3 regions of the Dyella sp. AD56 genome follow, and region 2 is predicted to be linked to each of the others. Evidence: riboswitches for the same ligand, from Rfam matches in the RefSeq annotation. Region 2 holds a riboswitch; each other region holds the start of a gene.
What was found. Region 2 has a riboswitch for cobalamin ahead of DyAD56_RS03945 (ribonucleoside-diphosphate reductase subunit alpha). Riboswitches for the same ligand answer to the same signal wherever they lie in the genome.
Positions count from the first base shown of each region.

Region 1: another riboswitch for cobalamin. It lies ahead of btuB (TonB-dependent vitamin B12 receptor); the one in region 2 lies ahead of DyAD56_RS03945 (ribonucleoside-diphosphate reductase subunit alpha).
Region 3: another riboswitch for cobalamin. It lies ahead of metE (5-methyltetrahydropteroyltriglutamate--homocysteine S-methyltransferase); the one in region 2 lies ahead of DyAD56_RS03945 (ribonucleoside-diphosphate reductase subunit alpha).

Region 1 is NZ_NRDP01000001.1:219,861-229,742, forward strand. It holds gene DyAD56_RS00985 (cobyrinate a,c-diamide synthase) at 1-398, opposite strand, end outside; gene cobO (cob(I)yrinic acid a,c-diamide adenosyltransferase) at 444-1,064, opposite strand; gene DyAD56_RS00995 (hypothetical protein) at 1,061-1,594, opposite strand; gene btuB (TonB-dependent vitamin B12 receptor) at 1,709-3,577, opposite strand; cobalamin riboswitch at 3,689-3,925, opposite strand; gene DyAD56_RS23780 (hypothetical protein) at 4,209-4,355, opposite strand; gene rluF (23S rRNA pseudouridine(2604) synthase RluF) at 4,848-5,567, opposite strand; gene DyAD56_RS01015 (ABC transporter permease) at 5,625-6,398, opposite strand; gene DyAD56_RS01020 (ABC transporter ATP-binding protein) at 6,395-7,348, opposite strand; gene DyAD56_RS01025 (FAD-binding oxidoreductase) at 7,442-8,185, shown strand; gene DyAD56_RS01030 (type 1 fimbrial protein) at 8,450-8,824, shown strand; gene DyAD56_RS01035 (fimbrial protein) at 8,873-9,877, opposite strand.
Region 2 is NZ_NRDP01000004.1:106,539-116,420, reverse strand. It holds gene DyAD56_RS03975 (M56 family metallopeptidase) at 1-397, opposite strand, end outside; gene DyAD56_RS03970 (BlaI/MecI/CopY family transcriptional regulator) at 399-785, opposite strand; gene DyAD56_RS03965 (hypothetical protein) at 1,150-1,347, shown strand; gene DyAD56_RS03960 (SPFH domain-containing protein) at 1,353-2,216, shown strand; gene DyAD56_RS03955 (ribonucleotide-diphosphate reductase subunit beta) at 3,255-4,280, opposite strand; gene DyAD56_RS03950 (DUF4180 domain-containing protein) at 4,335-4,682, opposite strand; gene DyAD56_RS03945 (ribonucleoside-diphosphate reductase subunit alpha) at 4,689-7,178, opposite strand; cobalamin riboswitch at 7,331-7,544, opposite strand; gene DyAD56_RS03940 (cation:proton antiporter) at 7,857-9,107, shown strand; gene DyAD56_RS03935 (M13 family metallopeptidase) at 9,173-9,882, opposite strand, start outside.
Region 3 is NZ_NRDP01000007.1:81,826-91,707, reverse strand. It holds gene DyAD56_RS06490 (TonB-dependent receptor) at 1-284, opposite strand, end outside; gene DyAD56_RS06485 (AMP nucleosidase) at 640-1,431, opposite strand; gene DyAD56_RS06480 (DegV family protein) at 1,958-2,902, shown strand; gene DyAD56_RS06475 (DUF4124 domain-containing protein) at 2,922-3,557, shown strand; gene DyAD56_RS06470 (SDR family oxidoreductase) at 4,194-4,976, opposite strand; gene DyAD56_RS06465 (hypothetical protein) at 5,062-5,280, shown strand; gene DyAD56_RS06460 (ATP-binding cassette domain-containing protein) at 5,329-6,150, shown strand; cobalamin riboswitch at 6,211-6,445, shown strand; gene metE (5-methyltetrahydropteroyltriglutamate--homocysteine S-methyltransferase) at 6,652-8,940, shown strand; gene sppA (signal peptide peptidase SppA) at 9,020-9,882, opposite strand, start outside.

The DNA of each region.
Region 1 (9,882 bases), on a different contig from region 2:
GCGAGCGCGCCGAACGTCTGCGCCATGGCGGATCCGTCGATCACGGCCAGCACGGGCACATCAAAGCGCTGCGCGAGATCGGCGCTGGACAGGCCGCCATCGAACAGGCCCATCACGCCTTCGATAAGGATCAGGTCCGCCGCGCCAGCCGCTTCATGCAGCCGCGCACGCACATCATCCTCACCATTCATCCACAGATCGAGCTGGTACACCGGTGTGCCGCTCGCCCGCTCCAACACCATCGGATCGAGGAAATCCGGCCCCGTCTTGAACACACGCACCCGCTTGCCATTGCGGGTATGCCAGCGCGCCAGGGCTGCCGTCACCGAGGTCTTGCCCTGCCCCGACGCCGGTGCAGACACCAGCAATGCGGGACACGAGACGCTTTGGCCGCTCATCGATGACTCCTGATCTTTACCCACTCGACACGCCCGGACGACGCGTCAGAGCTCAATGCCCTTCTGTGCCTTGATGCCCGCCTGAAACGCGTGCTTTACCACGCGCATTTCCGTCACTGTATCAGCCAGTTCGACCAGCGCGTCTGGCGCGCCACGCCCGGTGATCACTACGTGCTGCTGCGGTGGCCTCGCTCGCAACGCATCGCATACTTTCACCACATCGACGTAGCCCTTCACCAGCGCGATATTGAGCTCGTCGAGCAGTACAAAATCGTATGAGGGATCGGCAAGCATCCCTGCCGCCACGGCCCAGGCCGCTTCCGCCGCCTGAATGTCGCGCGCCTTGTCCTGCGTTTCCCACGTATAGCCTTCGCCCATCACGTGGTAGTCGAGCTCCTCCGGGAAGCGACGAAAGAACGCTTCTTCGCCCGTGGAAAAGCTGCCCTTGATGAACTGCACTACGCCGCAACGGAAGCCGTGCCCCAGCGAACGCGCGAGCATGCCAAAGCCAGATGAACTCTTGCCCTTGCCGTTGCCCGTGTTCACTACCAACACGCCGCGTTCGATGGTGGCGCGGGCAATCTTGCGATCCACCAGCTCCTTCTTCCGCTGCATGCGCTCGCGGTGGCGCTCTTCTGGGGTCGATGCGTCGTGGTGCTCGTTCATATCTTTGCGTTCCCGTGTTCAGAGGAAGACGACGCGAGCCGCTCAATCAGCGCATGCAGCACCAGCGCCACAGCCACGTAAATGAGGGTGGTACGCACGAACAACGGCCCCCACAGCCACAAGCGCGACACGTATTCGGTCATGTGCGGCTGCGCGTAGCGACCACCCAGCCAATAGAACGAGCCGTTGGAGATGGCAAACGACAACACGGCAGCGACAAGCGATACGCCGAACGCACCCAGTAGCGACAGCATGCGTCGATCCATGTGTGGTGCGTACCAACGGCCTGCATACCACAGCACCGCGTACGCCAACGGCAAGAACGAGTAAGCGAGAGTGATGCAGAAATCACTCACTCCCGCAAAGCTGATGGACACCCAGTCCAGCGCGACTGAAAGTAGGACCATCACGACGAACGTCCAGTGGTGACGCAAGTACAGGCCGCCGAGAAAGAACACCGCCATCGACGCATCGGGCAAGTGCAGCACGTCGCCGAAGTGCTTGAAGCGGGTGGCGATCATCACCGCCATCAGCACCAGCCAGAGCGCGTTGAAACGGGAAACCGACAGTGCTTTCACGGAAGCTCTCCTGATCGATGCATCGTGGAACAGCACCGGGCCCCGTGCGGGGCCCGGTGTCATGGCTTACTGCGCAGGCTGATAACGCAGGGTCAACATGTAGTTACGACCCGGCTGATTGAAGTACCAGGCGGTCTCGTAGTTCTTGGCGAACGCATTATTGAGCGCCAGCTGTAGTTTGAAGTCCCGAGAGATGGCGTAGGCCACGCGCAGATTGGTGATCGCATAGGCGCCCAGCGGGTGCTGGTTGGCCAGATCGTCGTAACGGCGACCCGACACGAACCACGTACCACCCACGCTGAAATCGCCGAAGGTGCGATCAATATCGACATTACCCGTCTGGCGCGCACGGCGCGGCAACAGGTTGCCTTCGTAGGCGGTGGATTCATCACGCGGATCCAGCCAAGTGGCCGTACCCGTCACCAGCCAGCCGGCGACATGGCCGCTCACCACGCCTTCCGCGCCACGGATACGTGCTTTGTCCACGTTGGCTGCCGCCTGGGTAGCGGCATCGTAGGTGATGAGATTGTTCACGTTGTTGCGGAACGCATTCAACGACCAGTAACCCCAGCCATAGCTACCGCGCAGACCGAGCTCGATGTTGTGCGCCGTTTCCGGCTTGAGGTCCGGGTTGCCGTAGTACGGGTAATACAGGTCGTTGAAGGTCGGCGCCTTGAACGCCGTGCCGTAGCTGGCGGTGAGGCGCAGGGTCTGGGTGAAGTCCCAGCCCCACAGCAGGCTGCCGGTGTTCTTGCTGCCGAACTGACTGTTGTCGTCGTGGCGCACGCTGGCCTGCACCGACTGGCTGCCGAAGGTCTGCTGCCACTGCGCGAATACGCCGCGGTTGATGCGGCTGTCGATCGGAGCCTGCGTAAATGGGTTGATGTAACCCGCCGTGCTGTCCACCTGATCGCGCTGCCAGTCGAAGCCCGTGCTAAGCAGGCCGCCCCAGAAGCCAATGTCCGCCTGCGCGGTGCCGACATCGCGATGCGTGTCGAAGCGACTGACGTACGCGCCCTGGAGATAATCCTTCTCGAAATCGTCGCTGGTGCCGAGGCTGAGCGTCAGCTTGACGTTGCTGGCCGGGCGATAGTGCACGCGGCCACCCACCACCTGCGTGGCGCTCTTGTCGGAGTCGGTGTAATTGCCGTCATACCAATTGTGGCCTTCACTGCGGAACAGGCGCACGTCCGCATCCCACTGCTCGTCGAACTTGTAACCACCCTGCAGAGTCAACGCGGTATTGCGATAGCCGTCCTTGTCCGGCTGGTCGGCGAAGCACGCAGCGCCCACTTCGGCCGCACCGATACGGCACGAATTGATGCCGTGGGTCTGGTCGTGCGACACCTCCAGCGAGTACCAGCCATCGCCGCTCTTGCCAGCGAAGCCCGCCGAACCGTTGAGGTCACGGTAGCTGCCTACACCCAGGCTAAAGGACGGCACGAAGGCACCTTCCGGGCGACGGGTGAAGATCTGGATCACGCCGCCAATCGCTTCCGAGCCGTAAAGACTGGAGAACGGGCCGCGCACGATTTCGATGCGCTCGATCTGATCGACTGGAATGTCCTGCAGAGCCGCCTGGCCCAGTGTGGCCGAGCCGATCTTGACGCCGTCGATCATCACCAGCACGTGGTCCGCCTCGGTACCACGTAGGAACGCACTGGTGGACTTGCCCGGGCCACCGTTGTTAGCGATCTGCATGCCCGGCGTACCGCGCAGCAAGTCGCCCAGCGACGCTGGCTGCAGACGCTCGATATCGGCGCGGTCGATCACAGTGACGGCCGACAGTGTCTGGTTCTGGGTCTGCTCGGTGCGCGTAGCGGTGACAACGACGCCGTCCAGGTTGGTCGTGTCGTCAGCGAACGCGGGAAAAATGACGCTCAACAGCGCCGTCGCCAGCACGGAACGACGGATCGTGGAAATTCGGATGGCCAAAACACAGCTCCTCAACCGCGCCTGCCCGCGCGGATTGCATGAAAAAAAGACAGGCGGAAGAAGGCTAGGCACCCGTGCAGCATGCACGGCTCCCCAACATGGCCCACCGCCAGTCTGGTCATACCTCGAGGCCGGTCTCCGGGCTCGCGGGTGAAGACATGTGTCTTCCAGAACGACGCCTTCCCATGCGCTCGGCACAGTGGCTTCCTGTCGCTCCGTCGATCCCCTGGATCGCACTCGCCTACCGTTGCGGGGGCAGCTCCGGAATAGGCGCCTTGGCGCCGCACCGGATTCCCGTTTCAACTATCGGCTGGTTGGCCGATGGTCACCTCAGGCGGGGCGAATGGTAGCAGACGGGGGAAGGTGGGGGCCCTGCCGGAGGTTGGTGGTGGTGTCGTGGCCCCGAGGGGTGAGGATGGTCATGCGCGGTGCGCGCATAGAGCCCCAGTTCTGCTCCCTCTCCCCTTCGGGGAGAGGGTTGGGGTGAGGGGTGGGTGCTCGCCTTATCGTCTCATCTTTAGCCGTCACATCGGCGTAGGCCGGGGTCCAATAGCGTTATCGCTCGATTGTCGCGTAGCGTCGATCTGGCCGCCTACGCGGCGGGCGTTTCGACCTCCTGCCGGAGGCCGAGTCACTTTTCTTTGCTTGCCCAAAGAAAAGTAACCCAAAGAAAGGGCACCCCCACTTGGCGCTGGCCGGCTGCGCCGGCCAGTTCGTGAGGGGTGGCCGGGCTTTTCGACAGGGCTTCCTGCCCTGGCGAAAAGGGATCGGCATCCATGCCGATCCCCCTGCGGGCCTTGTCGTCCACCCCTCACCGCCGCACAGGGGGCCGGAAGGTCAAAAGCGAAAGCGGACGGCTCGTGCAGCTGCGCCGCACATCGCATCGCGGCGGGTCGCGTGGCTCCTGCTTTAGTGCACAAAGCCAAGGCAGAAGAGAAAGACGATGCCGTTCCGTGGCGAGTTCTCCACACCGGTAGGGAAGCGTAGCGAGGCCTGCTTTAAGTCCTCTCCGCGAGGGCGCGTTGCGAAGCGCTCCGAACTACCCGCTGTGTTCCACGGGACTAGCTTCGCGTCGTCGGCAGACGATCGAAACGCCCGCTGCGTAAGCGGCCAGGTCGCGATAAAGCACGAGGCGACAGCCGACCACTGGCGAAACTCGATCTCTGCCTTCGCAGGGACGACGGCAAAGAAGAAACGGTGAGGCGAGCACCCACCCCTCACCCCAACCCTCTCCCCAAAGGGGCGAGGGAGAAGAGCAACCTGACGCCAACTACCACTGCGTCCGCTGAGGCAACAACCCCTTCAACTCCGCATCGGTGAGATTCCGCCACTGCCCCACCTTCAAATGCCCCAGCTTCACGTTGACGATGCGCACACGCCGCAACTGCGTCACGCGATAACCAAACTCCGCCGCCATCAAACGAATCTGCCGATTCAAACCCTGCGTAAGGACGATTGCGAAGCCGAACTTGGCGATCTTGCGCACTTTGCATGGCTTGGTCATCTGGCCGTGGATACGTACGCCACGTGCCATGCCTTGCAGGAATTCGTCGGTCACCGCCTTGTTTACGGCCACGAGGTATTCCTTCTCGTGGTTGTTTTCCGAGCGCAGGATTTCGTTGACGATATCGCCGTTGCTGGTGAGCAGAATCAGGCCTTCGGAATCCTTGTCCAGGCGGCCGATGGGGAAGACGCGTTCCTGGTGGTCGACGAAATTGACGATATTGTCTTTCACCGTCTGGTCGGTGGTGCAGGTAACGCCGACCGGCTTGTTCAGCGCGATGTACACCGCGCGCTTGGCGGACGGTGTGGCGGCGAGGATGCGTGCCTTGACGATCTCGCCATCCACGCGCACTTCGTCGCCTTCCAGTGCTTTCGCGCCGGTGGTGACGACTTCGCCATTGATGGTGACACGGCCGGCGAGTAGTAGTTCGTCCGCCTCACGACGGGAGCAGATGCCGGCTTCGCTGATGTATTTGTTGACGCGCATGGATCAATCTTTGGTTCGTTTGCAGGAGCGCACGCTGTGCGCTCCTGCATATTGCGGTTAGGAACGCATGCCCACGCCGCGCTTGAGCAGGTGCAGCGCCACGGCGGTCAGGCCGATCACGAACACCAACATCACCGCGAAAGCCACGCCGATCTGCACGTCGCTCACGCCGAGCACGCCGTAGCGGAACGCGTTCACCATGTACAGGATGGGGTTGATCATGGAGATGCTGCGCCAGGGTTGGCCCAGCAGATCCACCGAATAGAACACGCCACCCAGGTAGGTGAGCGGGGTGAGCACAAAGGTCGGCACCAGTGCGATGTCGTCGAACTTCTTGGCGAACACCGCGTTGACGAAGCCAGCCAGCGAAAACACCGTGGCGCCGAGCAATACCGACAGGAAGGTAATGATCGGATGCGCCACATGCAGGTCGGTGAAGAACAGTGCGATCAACAGCACCAGTGCGCCGACCACCAGGCCGCGCGCCACTGCGCCGGTGACGTAGCCCAGCAGCATCACCCAGTTGGGCATGGGCGACACCAGCATTTCTTCCACGGCGCGGCTGAACTTGGCGCCGAAGAACGAGCTGGAGATGTTGCCGTAGCTGTTGGTGATGATGCTCATCATCACCAGGCCGGGCACGATGTACTGCATGTAGGTGAAGCCATGCATTTCACCGATGCGGCTGCCGATCAGCTTGCCGAAAATGACGAAGTACAGCGTCATCGTGATGGCCGGCGGGATCAGCGTCTGCGTCCAGATGCGCATGATGCGCACGATCTCGCGGCGGACGATGGTGTGGAGTGCGACGAGGTTGCCAGCGGCGTTCATGCGGCCTTCTCCGTGGTGTCCTTACGGCCGTTCTCGACGAGTCGCACGAACAGTTCCTCCAAGCGGTTGGTCTTGTTGCGCATCGACGTCACGGTAACGCCGCGCTCGCTCAGGCCGGCGAACAGCGAGTTGAGGTCGTGCGAGCGGGACATCTCCGCCTCCATCGTGTGATCGTCCACGCGGCGCAGGCTGATGCCGTGGATGGCGGGTAGCTCGGCGGGCAGGTGGTTCACGTCCAGTACGAAGGTTTCCACGTCCAGCGAAGCCAGCAGGCGCTTCATCGAGGTGTTTTCCACGATGGTGCCGTGGTCGATGATGGCGATGTTGCGGCAAAGCGTTTCCGCTTCCTCAAGGTAATGCGTGGTGAGGATCACCGTGGTGCCAGCGGCGTTGATGCCGCTGACGAACTGCCACATGGAGCGTCGGATCTCGATGTCCACGCCAGCGGTGGGTTCGTCGAGGATGAGCAACTTGGGCTCGTTCATCATCGCGCGGGCGATCATCAGGCGGCGTTTCATGCCGCCGGAAAGCATGCGCGCCTGATGCTGGGCCTTATCCCACAGGCGCAGTTCCTTGAGGTACTTCTCGGCGCGTTCGGCGGCGATCTTGCGCGGAATGCCGTAGAAACCGGCCTCGTTGACGCAGATGTCGAACGGCTTTTCGAACTGGTTGAAGTTGATCTCCTGAGGCACCAGGCCAATGAGCTGCATGGCCTTGCCACGCTGCTTGTTGACTGACACGCCGAACACCTGCGCGTCGCCACTGGTGGCGTTCACCAGGGAGGACAGGATGCCGATGAGAGTGGATTTGCCGGCGCCGTTGGGGCCGAGCAGGGCGAAGAAATCGCCAGGCTGGACCGTGAGACTGATGCCTTTGAGGGCTTCGACGCCGTTGCTGTAGGTCTTGCGCAGGTTCTCGACGACCAGCGCGGGTGTGGAACTGGGGGACATGGGCTGCACCGAAGGGGCCAGCCTTCTATTATACGTGGCTTCCCATACCGCTCCGTTCACAAACGGCGTTCTCACTGTTTCCCCGGAAAACCCATGGCCGATCATTTCCAGCTCCGTCTCGTCGACTCCACCATGCTGGCGCCCACCGTGCGGCACATGGCGTTCGAGCGCGCCGACGGCCAACCGCTGGCCTTCACGCCGGGGCAGTTCCTGCAGATCCACTTCCACTACGAGGACGGTGCGGCCACCAAGCGCAGCTATTCGGTGGGCACGGTGGGCGACGGCTCCTCGCCGGTGCAGCGCATCGAAATCGCGGTGAGCTATGTGGAGGGCGGCGCGGCCACCAAGTTGCTGGGCGAGCTGCCGATCGGCGGCGAGATCAACGCCAGCGGCCCGTACGGTCGTTTCGTCCTGCAGGCGGGCGACACCAATGCACGCTACCTGCTGTTGGCCACCGGCACAGGCGTCACGCCGTACCGCGCCATGCTTCCGCAGATCGCCGAGCTGGTGAAGCAGGGCCGCGAAGTGGTGCTGCTGTATGGCGCGCGCAACGAAACTGAACTGCTCTACGGCGATGAATTCGAAGCCTTTGCACAGGCCAACCCAGGCTTCTCCTTCTACGGCTGCCTGAGCCGCCAGCCCCGTGCAGAGCCCCGTCCGAACGACCGCCCAGGGCACGTGCAGAACGTGCTGACCGAGCTGGCGCCCAGCGCCGAGCGGGATATCGCCTACCTGTGCGGCAACCCCAACATGGTCGACGCGGCCTTTACCGCCCTGAAGGACTTCGGTTTGCCGGTGATGCATATCCGCCGCGAGAAATACATTTCCTCACGTTGAATCGCGGATAGTTTCCTAAACCGTTGCCTAACAAGGCCCTCAAGTTCGGCTGAGCCCGGCCGCTAACCGGATCAGCCCCGGCGATGCCCTTCGCCACTTCCCAACGTAGTTCTACGTACGCCCTTCGTGGGATGCGCCAAAAGTGTGACTTGGTTCACGCTCTGAGAGTGCGCCCGGGATTCCGATATCAAGCCCCGGTGACCCACGCCGATAGATCCCATCAGGTACCCCCGCTTTCCGCAGGGGGTACGGGAAGGGGCATTTATGAAGGGCTGGACTCGCAAGACCTGGATCGGATGCGTCGTCGCCTTGGCGCTAGGCGCGCCGTTGGCGCATGCGGATGGCGGAACGATCACGTTCTCGGGCGCGGTGGTAACGCCGACGTGCAGCATGGGCGGCTCCGACTCTGCGCCCGCCACACAAGGCATGGCCCATACGTCGCGCACACGCTTTGGTTGCAGTGGCACCGCGGATGCTTCGTTTTCGGCAAAGGCTCCACAAGCCTATACCGTCAGCGTGGAATCGCTGGAGTCCTCCAGCCTGGGTGCTGATCGCTTGGTGAGTTATTTTTCTGGCTACGTACGCGCCTCCGTTCCCGGGGACGTCCACATGCAGCTGGTCACTCAAGCGTACGATTAACTTATCGGCGTTTTCTCGACAAACTTGAGAGCCGCTGTCACGTGGCTCTCACTGGTACGTCATGGTGAATGTCGCCGTGGCTTTTATTGAGCCCGCGGTGGCCGCGCCCGTCGCGTAATACTGCGCGTAGTAAGGAATCGATAGCGTGCCCGAGGGCGCCGCACCGATCAGCGTGGACGTGTTGAACGACACGGGGTTGTAGTTCTTGTCCAGCAATTGAACCTGTACGTTAGCCGCGGTGCCGTTACTGAGCAGAGTGCCGGTGGCAGTGCCCGCGCCGCTGGAGGCAGCCATGGTGATGTAGACGTTGGCGCCCGCCTGGCAGGTCAAGTTGATATTGAAGCCGGTGCGTCCAGCCACTGCCGTGGCACTGCGCAGGGCCTGTGTGCTGACCGTGGGCAGTGTCACGTTGAGGTTGGTCGAGTCGGAGTTCACCGAGCATGCTTGTATGTTGACTGGCGTGGCGGCGAGCGTGAGTGTGCCAATCGGCCCGACGCTATTGCTCACACCGAAGATGTACCACCAGAACTGCGCCAACTGAATGCTATTGACGGTGCCTGGCGTCACGTTGCCGGTTTTCATGAACTGACCGGTGAACGTCACTGAGGTCGAGGTCTGTCCGGAAGTCACGCTGGCGGCTTCCCAGCCGGGTGTTTGACCCGGCCCGCAGCGCAGACAGCTGTTGTCCGACGCCTGGACGGGAGATGCAGTCAATACGAAGGCGATGCCCGGCACGTTGGTCGCAAAGCTGATGCCTCCTCCGGCTGGAGGGTCGGAGGCGTCGCGCGATGCCAAGCCGCCCACTTGCAGCGTGGCGGTCTGTCCCGAAGAAAGGCCGCTGCAACTGAACGTCACGCCGAGGTTGCCGGGAGTGCCCAGCTTGGTGCCGTTGGCTGTGCCGGTGCTGACGGTCACGGCAGCTACGGTCAGCGTGGCGCCGGAAGGGCTGAGTGTGCAGGTGGCGGCTGAAACGTCGCGAGGCGCCAGGCCGAGACAGACCAGCAACAGCGTTCCTGCAAACAATAGGCATAGGTGGCGTGCGAAGCGAGCCATGTCGG
Region 2 (9,882 bases):
CCGCAGATTCGTCGGTGGACTCGGCGGCGTAGGCGAGGGCTCCCGTCGGAAGCGTGCCGCTTTGACCAAGGCTGGCGATGCGGTGCTCGGTTGGTGCCGTGGTTGTCGTCATGACCAGAGTCGTATGGCCGTCCGTTCGCGTGGTGGTCGTCGTCGTCGTTGTTGTAGTTGCGATGTGCTGGGGCGAGAGCAACGGCAGCGCCACCGGCGTCGGCAGCAGCAGGCCGAGCAGCAACTGCACGCTGAGCAGCCACCACAGCAGCGAACGCGTGGAGGATGAAAGACGCGGAAGCCAGCGATTGATCAGCCATACGATGCCGACCAGCAAGCTAGCCTGCAGGGATGTCCACGCAAGTCGTGCAACCACTTCCTGGGCGAGGGGAGCGAAGGCGATCATGTCAGGTGTCCTTGCGTCGTGTTTGCAGCTGGTGCACCAGTGCTTCCAGTTCGGCGAGTTCACGGTCGCTCACCTCGGCGCGTTCGGACATCCACGCAACGAATGGCGACACCGAACCGCTGAGCGTCTTCTCCACGAATTGGCCGACGGCACTGCGCATGACTTCACCGGGACCGGTAGCCGGGCTGTAACGGTACATACCCTGCACCTGCTTGCGACGCAGGTACGACTTGCTACGCAAGCGTTCCATCATGGTCAGCACGGTGGAGCGCGCGAGGCCGCGTGGCTCGCCAAAGCCGGCCGCCACCTCGCCGACCGATGCGTCGTTGTGTTCGGCGATGTACTGCAGGAGCGAGAGCTCCTGATCACCGATGGAAGGCTTGCCCATGTCCATGATCCTGATGACTACAGCTGTAGTCACGCTACGCCTTGACTACAGCTGTAGTCAATAGGCCGATCGGGAGGGATTTGCGTCAGTGCTGACTTGTTGCAATGCACAATAATCGGCGTAGAGTGCGCGCCGTCCTCATCCGATAGCGCGCCTGGAGTGCGCTGATATGACGGCCACCTCGCCACATACCGCTGACCTGTTCCGCCACATTCGTCGACGATTTCTTTTGACGGGTTAGCAACCTCTCCTTTTCCTTCGCGCATCGATCGATGGCGGCACGCTCAACGCGCCGTTGGCGGTCGGTCGCGAACACGCATCCGGACGGCGCTCGCCGAACGATTCATCACACACGGGGAAATCCATGAAGACGCTTGTCGATTGGCTGGCGCGACGGCTATGGCCGTTCGTGTTCTGCCTGCTGCTGTACGTCGGTCTCATCGGACCGGAACTGATCTCGGCTGCCAGCACGTTGGCCGTGGTCGTGGGCCTGGTCGTGTTGGCCTTGCTGTTGGCGTGGGGCTACCTGCTGCTGCGCCGCGGTTTCACTCACAAGGAATGATCACCATGAAACGCCTGTTGATGTTGTCGCTCTCCGCCCTGTTGCTGGCCTCCTGCTCCAAGGTGCCGGCGGGCAACGTCGGTGTGAAGTTTCAGATGTACGGCGATGGGAAGGGTTCGCTGCAGGAGCTGCCGCCTGGCCGTTACTGGGTAGGCTGGGGTTACGAGATGTACACCTTCCCCACCTTCACCCAGACGTACACCTTCACCCGTTCGCCGACCGAAGGCCGACCCACCGACGAGTCGATCAGTTTCCAGACGTCGCAAGGCCTGACGGTGAATGCGGACGTGGGCATCACGTATCACATCGATCCGTCGAAGGTAACGCTGATCTTCCAGAAGTACCGCAAGGGTATCGACGAGATAACGGACGTCTATTTGCGCAACATGATCCGTGATGCGCTGGTAAAGGAAGCATCAAGCCTGGACATCGAGTCGGTGTATGGCAAGGGCAAAGCCAACCTGATCGAAGCCGTGCAGAAGGACGTGAGCGACGAAGTCGCCGCCGTTGGCATCGACGTGGAAAAGATCTACTGGGTTGGCGAGCTACGCCTGCCGGAGAACGTGGTGCAGTCGATCAACGCCAAGATCCAGGCGACGCAGATGGCGGAGCAACGCCAGAACGAAGTGGCGCAGGCGAGGGCTGAAGCGGAAAAGGTGGAGGCTGAAGCGCAGGGCCGTGCCCAGGCTCAGATCACCATTGCGGAGGCGGAGGCGAAAGCCATTGAGCTGAAGGGTGAGGCGTTGCGGTCGAACCCGAATATCGTGCAGATGTCGGCGATTGAGAAATGGGATGGGCATTTGCCGACGTATACGGGAAGTAGTGCGGTGCCCTTTGTGAATCTTGGGAGTGTGTCGGCGGCTAAGTGATGGTGGCTCTTTCCCCCTCTCCCCTTTGGGGGAGAGGGTTGGGGTGAGCCCCGAAAAGGGGGTAAAGGTCGGGTGCTCGCCTTAGCGTTTCATTGATGCCGTCATCCCTGCGTAGGCAGGAGGCGCCTTTCAACAGCCGAATGGCTGGTCATCCAGTAGCCGTAGGTACGGTTATCGCCTCATGCCTTATCGCGACCTGGCCGCTTACGCAGCGGGCGTTTCGACCTTCTGCCGAAGGCCGAGTCACTTTTCTTTTGCTGGCCCAAAAGAAAAGTAACCCAAAGAAAATGGCCTTTAGAGCTCCGGTAGCATCGTGTTGGATACAAGCCTTGGGGCTTGAGGTACTCGGTACCGGGCGTTCTCCTTATTGGACGATACGGCTACACCGCAACGCACCGGTGCACTGAGGAGCTCTGCATTGCGTGGGGATAAGCCCGAACGGCTGAGGAATCGTGAGGTTGGGCAACCTCCGCCTCTACACAGCGGGTACACCGAAGCGCTTCGCAACGCGCCGTCGCCAAGAGGGCTTAAAGCAGGTGTCGCTATGCATCCCGATCGCAGAGGCTAGGGAAGTGGACGCTAGGCTTCCCGACCGGTGTGGAGAACTCACCACATAACGGCATCGTCTCCGTCCATTGCCCTGGCTTTGTGTACCGGCTCTCTGCTCCAGGGCAGGAGTAACACGACCTGTCGTGATGCGATGTGCAGCGCAGCTGCACGAGCCGTCTGCTTGCGGCTTTTGATCTTCCAGGGCCCCGTATGAGGCGGCGGGCGGGTGGAGAAAAGGCCCGCAGGGGAATCGGCAGGGATGCCGATTCCTTTTCGTCGGGGCAGGAGCCCCGTCGAAAAGCCCGGAACCCGACCGCGTACCTGGAGGGCGAAGCCCGGAAGGCGCCTCATCCGGGGTGCCCTTTCTTTGGGTTACTTTTCTTTGGGCAAGCAAAGAAAAGTGACTCGGCCTCCGGTAGGAGGCCGAAAGCCCGCCGCAGGCGAGCCAGATCGCGACAACACACCAACTACAGCGACAACAGCGTCACATCAGAACGACATATCAAACGCCACATCACCCTGCACACCCACCTGATAAGCCGAAACCCGACGCTCGAAGAAGTTCGTCACTTCCTGCACATCCTGCAGATCCATGAAGTCGAACGGGTTCTTCGCACCGTACTTCTTCGGCAGATCAAGCTGGACCAAGCGCTGGTCCGCGCAGTACTCCAAGTACTGGCGCATGTCCTTCACCGACAGACCAGCCACACCACCAGAAAGCACATCCTCGGCGAACTGGGTTTCGCAGGCGATAGCGTCTTCCAGCATCTCTTCAATCTGCGTGCGCATCTGCTCGTCGAACAGATCCGGCTCTTCGGCGCGCACCGTGCGCACCACGTCGAACGCGAACGCCATGTGGCAGCTCTCGTCGCGGAACACCCAGTTGGTGCCCGAGGCCAAACCGTGCAGCAGGCCGCGCGAGCGCAGGAAGTACACGTAGGCGAACGCAGCGAAGAAGAACAGGCCTTCGATGCACGCGGCGAAGCAGATTAGGTTCAGCAGGAATTGGCGGCGGTGCTCGCGCGTTTCCAGCTTCTGCAGGCCTTGGATGGAATCGATCCACTTGAAGCAGAACTCGCCCTTCTGACGGATCGACGGGATGTTCTGGATCGCGTCGAACGCCTTGTTGCGCTCGGTCGGATCGGGAATATAGGTGTCCAGCAAGGTGAGGTAGAACTGCACGTGCAGCGCTTCTTCGTACAGCTGGCGCGAGAGGTACATGCGCGCTTCGGGCGCATTGATGTGCTGATACAGGTTCAGCACCAGGTTGTTCGCCACGATGGTGTCGCCGGTGGCAAAGAAGGCCACGAGACGATGGATCAGGTGGCGGTCCGCGTCGGACATCTTGGACTTGAGGTCTGTCGTGTCCAGCGAGAAATCCACTTCCTCGACCGTCCAGGTGTTCTTGATCGCGTTGCGGTACATCTCGTAGAACTCGGGATAGCGCATGGGGCGCAGGGTGAGTTCAAAGCCGGGATCAAGGATGTGCTGGGCACGTTCGGGTTGGGCGGACATGGGATTTCCCGATTAATTGTTATAGGTGATGGTGCGATCTGGTACGGGGAGCGGTCAGTTTGCCGGCCGCGCGTTCAACCAGTCAGTCGCTTCGTCCACGGAATGCACGAAACGGATCGCAGTGTGATGGGCGTGCTCGCGAGCCAATTCCGCGAAGCGTTCGCCGTACGATGAAAAATCCTGGATGACCAGGGCCACGGGAATCTGGTAGTTGGTGAACTTCTGGAAGAGTTCACCGGCCAGGCCCGTGGCGAGCCGGAAGAAGTCCGGTGACACGTCTTGCTCCGTGAGTACCAATCCGCCGGAGCCGAAGCTCGCGGCGAGGACGTCGGAGATATCCTGCCGCGAACCGATCACGAGGGATCGGTCCGCGGCGAAGATGATGGAGCGTGTGGACGACATGACGCCTTACTGGCAGGCCTCGCAGTATTCCGGGTTCTCCAGCGAGCAGAACACGGCTGCCGTGGCCTCTTCCTGATCTGCAACAGGCGCAGGCTTCGCGACCGGTGCTGCCGAGACCGTGGTCTTGGCGATCTTGGTGGCCGGGCGCGAACGCAAGTAGTACGTGGTCTTGATGCCTGACTTCCACGCGTACATGTACATGGAGCTGAGCTGCCCGATGTTCGGGTTTTCCATGAACAGGTTCAGCGACTGGCTCTGGTCGATGTACGCACCGCGCGCGGCGCCCAGATCGATCAGTGCCTTCTGCGGCAGTTCCCACACGGTGCGGTAGATGGTGCGCAGGCGCTCCGGAATCGCACTGATGCCCTGGATGGAACCTTCGGCCAGCTTGATGGCATCGCGCACGTCGGCGGTCCACAGGCCCAGCGTCTTCAGCTCTTCCACCAGGTAGCGGTTCACTACGAGGAAGTCGCCCGACAGCGTTTCGCGCTTGAACAGGTTGCTCACCTGCGGCTCGATGCATTCGTAGCAACCGGCAATCGACGCGATGGTCGCCGTCGGTGCGATGGCAATCAGTAGCGAGTTGCGCAGGCCCTTGTCCTTGATCGACTCACGCAGTTCGTCCCAGCGTGCCTTGTCGGTGGGCGTGGCATTCGACCAATAATCGAACTGCAGCTCACCGTTGGCCGCGCGGCTTTCGGCAAAGCCCGGGTGTGCACCGTTCTCCGCGGCCAGCTCGTTCGACTGCCACAGCGCGTTGTAATAGATCTCTTCGGCGATGCGCGTAGAAAGCATCAACGCTTCAGCCGAATCGAACGGCAGGCGCAGTTTGAAGAACACATCCTGCATGCCCATCACGCCCAGGCCCACCGGACGCCACTTGTTGTTGGCGACCTTGGCGGTGTCGATCGGGTAGAAGTTGAGATCGATGACGCGATCAAGCTGGCGCACGGCGGTACGCACCGTGGCGGCGAGCTTGTCGAAATCGAACTGGCCGTCCACTACGTGGCGCGACAGATTCACCGAGCCCAGGTTGCACACTGCCGTTTCATCGGCATTAGTGACTTCCAGGATTTCAGTGCACAGGTTCGACAGGTGGATGACGTTTTCCGGCTTCGCCGTCTGGTTGCTGGTGGCGTTGCTGCGGTCCTTGAAGGTCATCCAACCGTTACCGGTCTGCGCCAGCGTGCGCAGCATGCGGGCGTACAGCTCGCGCGCCTTGACCTTCTTGGTGGCGAGGCCTGCGGCCTCCGCTTCACGGTAGGCCTTCTCGAACGTCTCGCCCCAGCTGTCGACAAAGTGCGGCACGACCTTGGGATCGAACAGCGACCACTCGCCGTCGGTCTCCACGCGGCGCATGAACTCGTCTGGGATCCAGTTGGCCAGGTTGAGGTTGTGCGTGCGGCGGGCATCGTCGCCCGTGTTGTCGCGCAGCTCGAGGAACTCTTCGATATCGCCGTGCCACGGCTCCAGGTACACGCAGGCAGCGCCCTTGCGCTTGCCGCCCTGGTTCACCGCCGCCACGGAGGCGTCCAGCGTCTTCAGCCACGGCACCAGGCCGTTGGAGTGGCCGTTGGTGCCCTTGATCAGCGAGCCGCGCGAACGCACGCGCGAGTACGCCAGGCCGATGCCGCCAGCGAACTTGCTGAGCTTGGCCACGTCGCCGTACTTCTCGTAGATCGACTCCAGCGAGTCGGCCGGCGAGTCGAGCAGGAAGCACGAGCTGAGCTGTTCGTGCGCGGTACCCGCGTTGAACAGAGTCGGCGAGCTGGCGATGTACTCCAGCGAGGACAGCAGGCGGTACAGCTCCAGCGTTTCGCCGATCTCGTTGCCGCCGAGCGCGCAGGCAATGCGCATGAAGAAATGCTGGGGCGTCTCGATGACCTTGCGCAGCTGCGGATGGCGCAGCAGGTAGCGGTCATAGACGGTGCGCAGGCCGAAGTACTCGAAGCGGCGCGTGGCGAGCGGATCGATCGCGTCGTTGAGCTTGCGCGAATTGGCGGAAACGAAGTCGCGCAGGCGTTCGTTGAGGATGCCCAGTTCCGAGCCGCGCGCGATGGACTGCGAGAAGCTCTGGATTTCCTGGCCGCTCACTTCCTTGTCGACAAACGCGCCCAGCAGGCGCGCGGCGAGCTGGCCGTACTCGGGTTCCTCGGCGGTGAGGGCGGCCGAGGTGCGGATGGACAGCTGATCCAGTTCCAGCGTGGTGGCGCCGTCGTACAGGCCGCCGATGGTCTTGAGCGCCACGCGCATCGGGTCGACCGCATGCAGACCTTCCGCGCTACGGGTAACGGCGCGGACGATCTTGTTCACGTCCACCACTTCCTGGCGGCCGTTGCGCTTGGTCACGCGCATCTGGCCGGGGTTGTGGGGTGGGGTCAGGGCAAAGGGGGTATCCGTGCGCGGCGCTTCGGCCACGGCGGTGTCGGCAGAGAAAGCAGAGGTGTCGGCGCGCTCGTCTTCACGCTCGCGGCCAGTGGTATCAATAGGTTGCATGGCGACTTCGCTCCAAGCTTGGTCATCAACTGCCTGCTCGCGCGCGCAGGGCTGAGTAAATGAAGGTGAAGTCTCGCGGACGGTCGAGCGGCAGGGCAGGCGCCCCGCGCATCGACGCACTTCCCCGCGGAAGCCGTCACCCTTCACCGTGGTGCGTGGCCACGGCTGTCGGCAGGTCTTCGGACTCGTGGACATGGGTCTTTCGACCCGCCTACTCGCTCCCGCTTCCCAGCCGCTGAGGGCCAGTGCGTTGTTGGCTTTCGTTTCCACTTACCGCTGCGGGGCAGTCCCGGATTTCCACCGGATTCCCTTTTAAACCAGTCCGACCATAGGTCTGAGATTGGCACCGACGAGGCACAACATATCGGGCTACCTCGGGCCGGTCAACCCAATAGATTGTGGATTGAGCGTGGATAAGCCGGAAAACTTCAGGAGGGGGGCGGAGTTAGGAAATGCTAGGAAATTTTCAGGCGACCGTGGGTTGCCGCAGGGGGTGAAGAACACCTAATGGCACGTGGCGTCTGCGGTGAGTGGCAGGTGGTCTCAAGGGTCAGTGAGAATCGATGGACGATGGTTCGGTACGGCCCTGATGCAGCGAAGCATGTTGCGGATCTTCCAATCCGCAAGGCAAGCTCCCGGCTCGCCATCCGGCTACCAGACAAATCGAGGCCAGAGGCTATGGGGCACCCGCTGTTGCTCGTCCAGCTTGTTGTGATCATCGTGGCGGCGCGGCTGGTTGCGGCCATCGCCCGTCGCTTCGGTCAGCCGGCCGTGGTGGGCGAGATGCTGGCGGGGCTGGCGCTCGGCCCCATCGTGTTTGGCGCCATCGCGCCCACGTGGCAGCAGCGACTGTTTCCGGCGGACAGCCTGGGCAACCTGCAGAGCCTGAGTACGCTGGGCCTGGTCCTTTTTATGGTGGTAGTCGGTGCGGAGTTGCGTGTGCCGGCTAGTGCACGCGGCGGTTTGCTGCGGCCGGCCGCATGGATCGGCGGCATCTCGGTCGTGCTGCCGATGGCGCTCGCCCTGGGTATCGCACCGCTGCTGTATGCGGACTACGCGCCGCCAGGCATCACTAAGACGGCCTTCGCGCTGTTCTTCGCTACTGCCTGCGCCATCACCGCGTTGCCGGTGATGGCGCGCATCGTGAAGGAGCGCGGCCTCACCGACAGTCTGCCGGGGCGATTGGGCATTGCCGCGGCCGCCGTGGTCGATGTGCTTGCGTGGATCATGTTGGCCTGTGTGGTGGCATTGATCAGCGCGCACGGTGACTGGGCACCGTTCTGGCGCACCGTGATGGGTCTGGTACTGCTGCTCGTGTTGACGTGGTTTGTGCTGCGTCCGCTATGCGCGCGGTTGCTGACGCGTCACGCCCCAGAAGGCAATGCGAACGCTGCGGTGCTCGCTTTCCTTCTGGCGGGAGCCTTTGGTTGCGCGGCCATCACTGAGTGGCTCAACTTGCACGCCGTGTTCGGTGCCTTCCTGTTCGGCGTGTGCCTGCCGCGCGACGACCGCTTGCTGCACAAGCTGATCGAGCGCGTGGAGCACGTGACAGTGGCGACGCTGGTGCCTGTGTTCTTCGTGCTGGCGGGCCTGAGCACCAGTGCGCAGGTGCTCACGGGCGGCGCAGGTGTGGCGTTGCTCCTGGTGCTCGCTGTTGCCGTTTTGGGCAAGCTGCTGGGCGGCACGGCGGGAGCGCGCATCGCCGGGCAGAGCTGGCGCGACAGTTTCACCATCGGCTCGCTGATGAATGCGCGCGGGATGATGGAGCTGATTGTCATCAAGGTGGGCCTTGATGCCGGCGTCATCAACACCGCGATGTTCACCATCCTGCTGGTGATGGCCATCGTGACTACGATGATGACGACGCCGATGGTGATGGCATCGTACGGGCGGCCGCGACACGGAACGGCGGTTGCGTCAAATCGCTGACCAACCGCATCGCCTGGCCGTCAGCTCACCGTTAGTGGCTGTCGAGCGCCGTCGCTAGGTAGTGGTTACCAGATCCGCACCCGATCCTTCGGATCGAGGTACAGCTTGTCGCCCGACTGTACGTCGAACGCCTGATACCACGCATCGATGTTGCGCACCGGTCCGTTGACGCGGAATGCTCGCGGCGAGTGCGGGTCGCTGGTCACCTGGCGGCGGATGGCGTCGTCGGTGAGTTTGCCGCGCCACGCCTGCGCCCAGCCCAGGAACACACGCTGGTCGCCGGTCAGGCCGTCGATCACCGGTGCGGGCTTGCCATGCAGTGAGGCATGGTAGGCGTCGAGCGCGAGGGTGAGTCCACCGAGGTCGGCGATGTTCTCGCCCATGGACAGGTTGCCGTTGATGTGCACGCCGGGCAGCGGCTCGAAAGCGTCGTACTGCGCGCCGAGTTTCTTCGCGCGCTCCTCGAAGGCCTTTGCATCGGCGGGCGTCCACCAGTCGCGCAGCGCACCGCTCGCGTCGATCTTGCGGCCTTCGTCGTCGAAGCCGTGCGTGAGCTCGTGACCAATGAAGCCGCCGATAGCGCCATAGTTGATGGCGGGGTCAGCGTTGGGATCGAAGATCGGGGGTTGCAGGATGGCGGCAGGAAAGACGATGTCGCGCAGCGTGCCGTTATAGGCATCGTTGGTCTGCGGCGTCATGCTCCAGTCGCTGCGGTCGACCGGCTTGTCCAGACGATTCACGTAGAACGACCAGTCGGCTTGCGCCGCGCGCAGCA
Region 3 (9,882 bases), on a different contig from region 2:
TGCACCAGGTCACCCAGGGTGAGCTTACCCGTCGCCTGGATGGCGGCGCGGTCAATGGTCACGACGGGACTGGCCGTCTCGACGTCCACACGACGAATCAGCGAACCGGTCACAGTGACCGTTTCGAGCGTCTTGCTCTTGGACTGATCAGCCGGTGCCGGCGTGTTGGACTGCGACTGCGCGTCCTGCGCGAAAGCGGTAGTGCCGTAGGCGCTCGCTGCGAGCATACCCAGCGACAGAGCCAGGCGAACCGACGTGCACAGTTTATTTTCCCCGAACTTCATGAGAACACCCTCCCGTTATTTATATTGACTGGGTTTGAAAGATTTCCCCGCCTCAAACCCGCGCCCGATTCACCCAAACAATTTAGGTGTGGACCGACCGAATGGCAGCCCACAGCGCTTGGCATTTATCACGCTTTACTTACAGATAGTCAATAAAATCTATACAGCAAGAAGTTACTATGTCGCGACAGATATCGCATTAACTTGCGAATTATCTGACTCGGAAATAAGAACCCCTTTGGCGTCCCCGCGTCCGCTGCGGTGCAGCGACCTTCGTTGGAATGGGGTGAAGCCACGGTGAAAGCGGCCTGACGCGATATTTCGTATAACGCCAGACCACTGATTTCCGTGAGATTCAGTCGGCGATGCCGTCGTTCTCGAAACGCAGGTGTTTTACGCTGCGTCCCCGACGCCGAACCAGCTTCAAGGCTTCAATACCAATGCGTATGTGGCGTTCAACAAATTGCGTCGTCACGCTCCGGTCGCTTAATTCCGTCTTAACGCCCTCGGGGATCATGGGCTGATCGGAGACCAGGAGCAGCGCTCCACACGGAATCTTGTTGGCGAAGCCCGCCGCGAAGATGGTGGCGGTCTCCATGTCGATGGCCATGCAGCGGGTGCGCCGCAGATATTCCTTGAAGGTTTCGTCGTGCTCCCAGACACGGCGGTTGGTGGTGTACACCGTACCCGTCCAGTAGTCGTAGCCCAGGTCGCGGATCATGGTGGATACGCCGCGCTGCAACTGGAAGGCCGGCAGCGCCGGAACCTCCGGGAGTAGATAGTCGTTGGAGGTGCCTTCGCCGCGGATGGCGGCGATCGGCAACACCAGGTCGCCGATGGCGTTCTTCTTCTTGAGCCCCCCGCATTTACCCAGGAAGACTGCAGCCTTGGGATGGATGGCGCTCAGCAGATCCATCACGGTCGCCGCATTGGGGCTGCCCATGCCGAAATTGATCAGGGTGATGCCGTCGGCGGTGGCGTTGGGCATGGGACGATCCCGCCCCTGCACTTCCACCCCATGCCATTCGGCGAAGAGGTCCACGTAGTGTCCGAAATTCGTCAGCAGAATATGCTGGCCGAACTGCTCCACAGGCGTGCCGGTATAGCGCGGCAGCCAGTTGGAGACGATCTCCTGCTTGTCCTTCATTGAGACCCCATGAGGTCAGCGCAACAAAAGGCTTTGTTGCGCGTTACCGGCGACGCCACGCCGGCACGATGCCAGATATGTTTTCCCATAATAGCGGGTGAGCGACTTGTTCTGGATGGGTTTGACGACAAATTCCGGATCGGGACCGGTCATGCACCACCGTGACCCACGTCTACCGCCATCCCTTCGGGCCGGTGCGCCAACGACATGGACAACAACGGAGTCATCTGCGAGTACGAGCCACACCTTACTTATATGTCTATCCATATGGACTGCTGTTTGCGAGGTCATTGGTTGCATCGGTAACTGCCTGGGGGCTCGCATCAAGCGCAAAGACACCCCGTCGAACCAACCAACGTTTGCCGGAGAGAGCCAAGATGCCCGATGAGATCCGTCGATCCGCGCGACGCGGTGCCCCTTCTAAACCACGGAAGCACATCTCTGGCGGCACCTCCCCAGCCGAATCGCGATTTCCATGGCGCGGCGAAACCCATGGCATCATGAGCCAAACTGGGGAGTCTTCAATATGCGGATGGGTCTGGCCATCGATGCAGCCTGTGATTTGCCACAGGCATTCCTGCAAGAACACAACATCGCGGTGATGCCCATCACCATCCATGTCGACGACGAAGTCTTCATGGACAACCGCAACCAGGTCGAGCTGCACCGCTTCCTGGATCGCAACCTTGGTAACCGGAGCCATTCGGCCGAGACCATCCCCTGCTCCGTCGAAGACGTGCAAAAGCTGTTCCTCGAGAAACTGGTGCTCGAGCAGGATTGTGTGTTCTGCCTCACCATCACCGCCACGCGCAGCGCCATCAATGAGCATGTGATCAAGGCGAGCTTTGCGGTACTCAAGCACTACCGCGAAGTGCGCGAGAAGAACAACCTCTCGGGTCCGTTCCTGATGCGCGTCATCGATACCCGCACACTCTTTGCGGGTTCAGGACCGGCTATCGTCGAAGCCACGCGCCTGATCCAGGCGGGCGAACAACCCGCAGCCATCCGCGAACGCCTCACCTATGTAGCCAACAACTCGTACGGCTACATGCTGCCGCGCGACCTCTACTACCTGCGTGCCCGCGCCAAGAAGAAAGGCGACCGCAGCGTGGGCCTGCTCAGCGCCATGCTTGGCTCAGCGCTGGACATCAAGCCGTTGCTGCGCGGCTATCGCGGCGAAACAGGCCCGGTCGGTAAGGTGCGTGGCTTCGAGCACGGTGCGGAAACACTCTTCAACTACGCCGCGCAACGCGTCCACGCCGGCCTGTTGGTACCCGCGGTATGCGTGAGCTACGGCGGCGATCTGGCTGAACTGGCCAAGCTGCCCGGTTATGCAGAACTGCGCACGGCGTGCGAAGAGTGCGGCGTAGATTTGATGGAAGCGCCGATGAGTATCACCGGCATGGTTAATGTGGGCGAAGGTGCGGTGACGCTCGGCTTCGCCGCTGAAGAACACGTCGCCGAGTTCTGAGACTGCCGGGAGGATAGGCATGATCCGCCTGTGCTTTCTCGCTTCGCTCCTACTGCTGAGCCTGCCCGCCGTCGCGGGCACGGCCTACCAATGCACCGACGCCAGCGGCAAGGTGTCATTCCAGGACAAGCCGTGCCAAGGCCAGCAGCGCCAACAGGTGCTGCACCTAGACGATACCCCAGCCTACACGCCGGCACAGCCAGAGACTGTCCCTGCGCCGGAGGCCGACATGGCACCTCCGCCACCACTACCGCCACCGCCGATCGAGTCGTCGTTGCCCGTCCTGTATGCATGCGTACGCGCAACCGACGGCAAGACGTACACCAGCGAGAACGGTGATCCCCAGCCCTATCAGGTGCCCTACGGCATTCTCGGCGCCGCACAACTGCCTCTTTCGCAGGCCTACGGTGGACCAGGCGCCGCCGGCGCATCCGCTCCCGAGCTCAACCGCGGACGCGTTACGCCCGGACTCATCGCCAACTACTACGTCTGGGTACAGGACCAGTGCCGCCCATTGACGCGAGCCGAGACCTGCCGCTCCCTACGTGATGCGTACGACGACATCGAGAGCAAGCTCAGGCGCGCATTCAAGAGTGATCAGCCTCCGTTGGAGCAGCGCGAGCAGGAGTTGCGTGGGCAACTTCGCAGCTGTTGATTTACGACTGCTCATTTTTTGCGCAATGTCATGCAAGTCTACGCTGCACAAGGCCAATGACGGCTTGTCCACAGGCTTGCCACCAGGGTTTCCCCAAACGCTGTGGAAAACACAGTTACACGAGCTGCTGCAAATCTGCGCATGATGATGAAAGCTTTGCTACGACATGGACTTGCATCGCCTATCCACAGGCTTACCCGGGTCCCATCCACATTTACTGTGGAAAAGGCCGCGCCAAGCCTGGCGCAAAAATGCGCACGAAGATGAAAATCTCGTACCGGCGTGCACTTACATCAACTGTCCACAGGCTTGCCCATAGGCCATCCACATAACCTGTGGAAATCCACGCGTCAGCGCTGCTGTAAAAGTACGCACGATGATAAAAATCTCGCACTGTCACGCACTTGCATCGACTATCCACAGGCTTGCCAAGAGGCCATCCACATTCGTTGTGGAAAACCATCGGCCGCTGTCGATCTTTTGCGCATGATGATGAAACTTCAACCGTGGCGTGCACTTGCGCGGCCTATCCACAGGCTTGCCATGCGCCCATCCACATTCGCTGTGGAAAACGCGCGATCAGCGCCAGTTTGGCTCGTCTTTTCGCCGCGTGACTAAGCCCATGCGAACGGCGAGTCAGAACCCGTAGTTGAGAAAGCCCCCATCCACCGCCAGCACCTGGCCGGTGACATAGCTCGCCGCAGGCAGACAGAGAAAAGCAATGGCCGCGGCTACTTCCTCCGGCTCGCCAATGCGGCGCAGCGGTGTGCGGTCGAGTACTTCATCGAGGTACTCGTCGTCGGCAAGCGCCGGCTCGGAACGCTGCGTGCGGATGTACCAGGGCGCTACCGCGTTGACACGGATGCCATCCGCCGCCCATTCCACCGCCAGATTGCGGGTGAGCTGATGAAGGGCGGCCTTGGTCATGCCATAGGGCGATCCCGTGCGCACATGCGTCACGCCTGAGACGGAACCCACATTCACAATGGCTGCATTGGCGTGCTGCACGAGCTGCGGGTGCGCCAACCGGCACATCTCGAAGGCCGAGAACAGATTCTGCTCGAAGATCGCCCGGTACTCGTCCTCGTGATACGCCAGCGTCGGCGCGGGACGGTTGCCACCGGCATTGTTCACCAGCAGGGAAAGCGGCGCACCGAGATCGGCGACCCAGTCGAACACGGCGAGGCGATCTTCCTGTTGTCCCAGGTCTGCACCGAACGCCAACACCTCGATGCCTGGGAAGTCGTCCAGCAACTCCACACGCACCTGTTCCAGGTAATCAGCATCGCGTGCCACCAGCAGCAAGTTGGCGCCGAGGCCAGCCAATTCACGGGCAGTGGCGTAACCGATGCCCTTACTGGCTCCGGTGATCAGGGCGGTGTGTCCTTGCAGCTGCCAGGCATCGATGCGTGCGTTCATGCGTCGAGCTTAGAGCCTGTACACGTTCTGCGCCAAGCATGGCCCGCTACCATGCAGGTGTGACCTTCCATCGGAGAGGCCTTCCATGAAACGACTAGTCCCCCTGCTTTGTCTGCTCTCCCTGACCGCCTGCTCCGGCAAAGCGCCCGCACCGGAGTCCGCCCCCGCTGCCGCCAGCGCCGCGCGCGTGGCGACGCCGTGGGACGACATGAAGAAGGACGAGCAACGCGCGGCGGATGTGCAGAAGACCGTGGACGAACAGGCGAAGAAGCAGCAGCAACAGATCGAGGCAGCACAGCAGTAAATGTTCGGCACTTGGCAAATGGACGTCTGGACGAGCATCGTGTCCGGCATGAACGCCCATCACGACGAACTTGCCAACGCGCCACTGCTGGACATCGACGATGCCAGCGTGATGCGCGGTGACCGATTGATCCTCGATCGCTTCAGCCTGCGCATTGGCGCTGGCCAGCACACCGCCATCCTCGGTGCCAACGGCGCGGGGAAGTCCACGCTGGTGCGCTTGATCACGCGCGAGCTGTACCCGCTCGCGCGGGAAGACGGCCGCGCTCCGGTGCGTGTATTCGGCCGCGATCGTTGGCACGTTTCCGATCTGCGCGGGCTGCTCGGTATTGTGTCGCCCTCCCTGCAACACGACTGCACCACCGACGCGACGCTCGAAGTCTCCGAAGCCGTGCTGTCCAGCTTCTTCGCCGCGCAACGGCTGGGGCTCGACCATTACGTCACGCGGACCATGCGCGAGCGAGCGAACGAAGCACTGCATCAAGCCGGCGCCACGCATCTACTTGGGCGCACCATGGCCAGCCTGTCCACCGGTGAGGCGAGGCGTGTGCTCATTGCTCGCGCACTGGTGCATCAACCACGCGCCTTGCTGCTCGACGAACCCTGCGCGGGCCTGGACATGGCGAGCCGCCGGCGTTTCCTGGAGAACCTGCGCGGCCTTGCGCGTCAGGGCACCACGCTGCTGCTGGTGACGCACCACGTAGAAGAGATTCTCCCCGAGATCCAGCAGGTCGCCCTACTCCGTGACGGACGCCTGCACAAGCAAGGTGCCAAGCACGACGTGCTCACCGGCGCCCTGCTTTCCGAAACATTCGGCATGCCCGTGTGCGTGGAACGCCACGGCGACTATTACAGCGCAGCGATCGCATAAGGCCGTCTGGCCGTCCAATCCCCCCGCGGAAATCGCTTGACGCGCCCTGGCGCGCGGGCGTACTTTTGCGCCGCTGGTGGTTTTCATCTTTTCATCGCGATGAAAGGATGAAATTAAAAGGGAAGCCGGTGCGGCCCGTAAGGGCCAATTCCGGCGCTGCCCCGCAGCGGTGTGTGGAAACGACCTTCGCCATAAGCACTGGCCCTTTCGGCCGGGAAGCGGCGAACAGTAGGCGAAGCATTGACGTGCTTCATGTCCACGAGCCCGAAGACCTGCCCCGGCCAGAAGGCTCGTCCTTCTGTCAGACCTGGAGCTTCCGAGGGGAAGCGGCCGGATGTCGCGCCATGGCCCGCGCCCACGGCGTGCGCCTCCGTGCCCGCCCGCGGCTGTTCCGGTTCGCCCGAGGGGGCGAAGGTCGCTGGCGTGGAGGTCGATGCTGTCCGCATCGCTTTGGCGCAGTTCCTTCGTTCCTCATTCATCACGAATCGAGGACACGCAAACATGACTACCGTTACCAACCTGGGCTTCCCCCGCATTGGCCCGCGGCGCGAGCTCAAGCATGCACTGGAGTCCTACTGGCGCGGCGAAACCACGTCGCAGCAGTTGGAAGAAGCCGCTTCAGCACTCCGGCAAAAGCACTGGGCATTGCAGCGGGACGCCGGCGCCGACGTCGTTCCCTGCAACGACTTCTCGCTGTACGACCACGTGCTCGACACAGCCTTCCTGCTCGATGCCATTCCCGAGCGCTATCGCTCCCTGGTCGAGCGCGATGCGTACGCCGGCTACTTCGCGCTCGCGCGAGGATGGCAGCGCGACGGCATCGACCTGCATGCGCTGGAAATGACCAAATGGTTCGACACCAATTATCACTATCTGGTGCCGGAGCTCCACGCGGAACAGAGCTTCCGCCTTCGCGGCGATAAGCCAGTCGCGGAGTATCTGGAAGCCCGCGCGCAAGGCCTGGATGCTCGCCCCGTCCTGCTGGGACCGGTGAGCTTCCTGCTGCTCTCCAAGGCCGTGGATGGCAGCGATCGCCTGGCACTGCTGGAGCGCTTGCTGCCTGTCTATGCGGAACTGTTGGCGAAGCTCAAGCAGGCCGGCGCCGAATGGGTACAGATCGACGAGCCCTGCCTGGTGCTGGATCAGGATGGTGACGATCACGCGGCCTACCGCTTGGCGTACCACGCCCTGACCGCAGTGGAACGCCCGAAATTACTGCTTGCGACGTACTTCGGTCCGCTCGGCGAGAATCTGCCTCTGGCTGCGGAGCTGCCGGTCGACGGCCTGCATATCGATCTCATTCGCGCACCCGAGCAGCTCGACGCCGTGCTCGACGCACTGGGCGAGGAAAAGATCATCTCGCTCGGCCTCGTCGACGGACGCAACGTGTGGCGCGCCGACCTGGATCGCGCACTCCGGACGTTGCGTCGTGCTCACGACCGCTTCGGTAAGCGCGTGCAGATTGCACCGTCGTGTTCACTGCTGCACGTACCGGTTGATGCCTCCGTTGAAAACGCGCTGCCCGCGGACCTCAAGTCATGGCTTGCCTTCGCGACGCAGAAGATCGGCGAACTTCGAGTACTGGCCGATGCTGTGAAGGGGCTAGTGCGCGCCTACACCACGCTGGACACCGCCCGCGAGCAACAGCTGGCCCGCCAGCAGTCCGAACGCGTGCATCGCGCCGTCGTGGCGGAGCGCATGGCGGCCATCGACGCGACCGACTTGTCGCGTCGTTCACCGCATGCCGCGCGCAAGGCAGCGCAACAGCAGCACCTGCATCTCCCGCTGTTCCCCACCACGACCATCGGCTCGTTCCCGCAGACGCATGAGGTGCGCGAAGCCCGCGCGCAATTCAAGTCCCGCAAGCTTTCCATCGAGGACTACGAGGCCTTCCTCGAAGCCGAAACCGAGCGCTGCGTACGTTTCCAGGAAGACATTGGCCTGGACGTGCTCGTGCATGGCGAGTTCGAACGCAATGACATGGTGGAGTACTTCGGCGAACAGCTGGACGGCTTTGCCTTCACCAAGCTCGGCTGGGTGCAGAGCTACGGCTCACGCTGCGTAAAGCCGCCGATCATCTACGGCGACGTGCAGCGACCAGCACCGATGACCGTCCGCTGGTCGCGCTATGCGCAGTCACTCACCAAGCGTGCAATGAAGGGCATGCTCACTGGCCCAGTGACGGTGCTGCAATGGTCATTCGTGCGCGATGACCAGCCGCGCTCCACCACCTGCCGCCAGATCGCCCTCGCGTTGCGCGACGAAGTACTCGACCTCGAGGCCGCCGGCATCCACGTCATCCAAATCGACGAACCGGCACTGCGCGAAGGCCTGCCCCTGCGCCGCAAGGACTGGAGTGAGTATCTCGCCTGGGCAGTGGAAAGCTTCCGCCTTACCGCATCGGGCGTGGAGGATGACACGCAGATCCATACCCATATGTGCTACTCCGAGTTCAACGACATCATCGAAGCCGTGGCCGCCATGGGCGCCGACGTGATCTCCATCGAGACGTCCCGCTCGCGCATGGAGCTGCTCGATGCCTTCGTGCGGTTCCGTTATCCCAACGACATTGGCCCGGGCGTCTACGACATCCATTCGCCCCGCGTGCCAAACGTCGAAGAGATGACTGAGCTCTTGCAGAAGGCCGCCGACGTGCTCAAGCCGGAACAGCTATGGGTGAACCCGGACTGCGGCCTGAAAACCCGCGGCTGGACCGAAGTGCGTGCAGCCCTCGTCGCCATGGTCGCGTCGGCACGACGCATGCGCGAATCGGCCACTGTCGAGGCATAAAAAAAGCCGCCACCGGAAATCGGCGGCGGCTCGATGTATCGGAATCTCGTCGCGCGACGGCGCGACGAGATTCCACGGTTCAACGTGGCGAGCAGAAGCAGTAGGCGTAAACGTTCGGGCGCCCCGCCTGTGCGGTGCGCAACAACTTCAGTTCCGGCGCCATCGTGTTGATGTGGGCAACCCACGACGGCAACTGCACGCCGTACGACTGCGCCATCTGCACCATCGCATCGTTGTTGAGGCCGATCAGGAACTGTGCGAAGCCACCCATCGGCTCTTCCACGTAACGCACCGGTGCGTCCTTACCAAGCTTGGCGCGCTGCGAAGCGTCGGCAACGGCTTCACCGATACCGCCAAGCTGATCGACGAGACCGCGATCCAGCGCCTGCTGGCCGGTCCACACGCGCCCCTGCGCAATGGCATCAATGGCGTCGTACGGCTTGCCGCGGGCCTTGGCCACGTTGCCGACGAAATCGCGATAGCCCTTCTCGATGGTGGCCTGGATCACCGTGCCCACCTTGGGATCGAGCGGACGCGTGATATCGAACGCACCCGCCAGCGGGCTGGTGCCCACGCCGTCGCTCTTCACGCCCAGCTTATCCAGCGTACCCGGCACCGTCATGATCATGCCGAAGATGCCGATGGAGCCGGTGATGGTGTTGGGCTCGGCGTAGATGCGATCGGCGTTCATCGAGATCCAGTAGCCGCCGCTGGCCGCAACGTTACCCATCGACACCACAACCGGAATGCCGGCCTCGCGGGTCAGTGCCACTTCGCGGCGGATCTGCTCGGCGGCATACACCTCGCCACCCGGCGAGTTCACGCGCAGCACCAATGCTTTGGTGCGCTTGTCTTCACGCGCTGCGCGGATCAGCTCGGCCGTAGAATCGCCGCCCACCGTGCCCTGCGGCTGCTTGCCACCGGTGATTTCGCCTTCCGCCA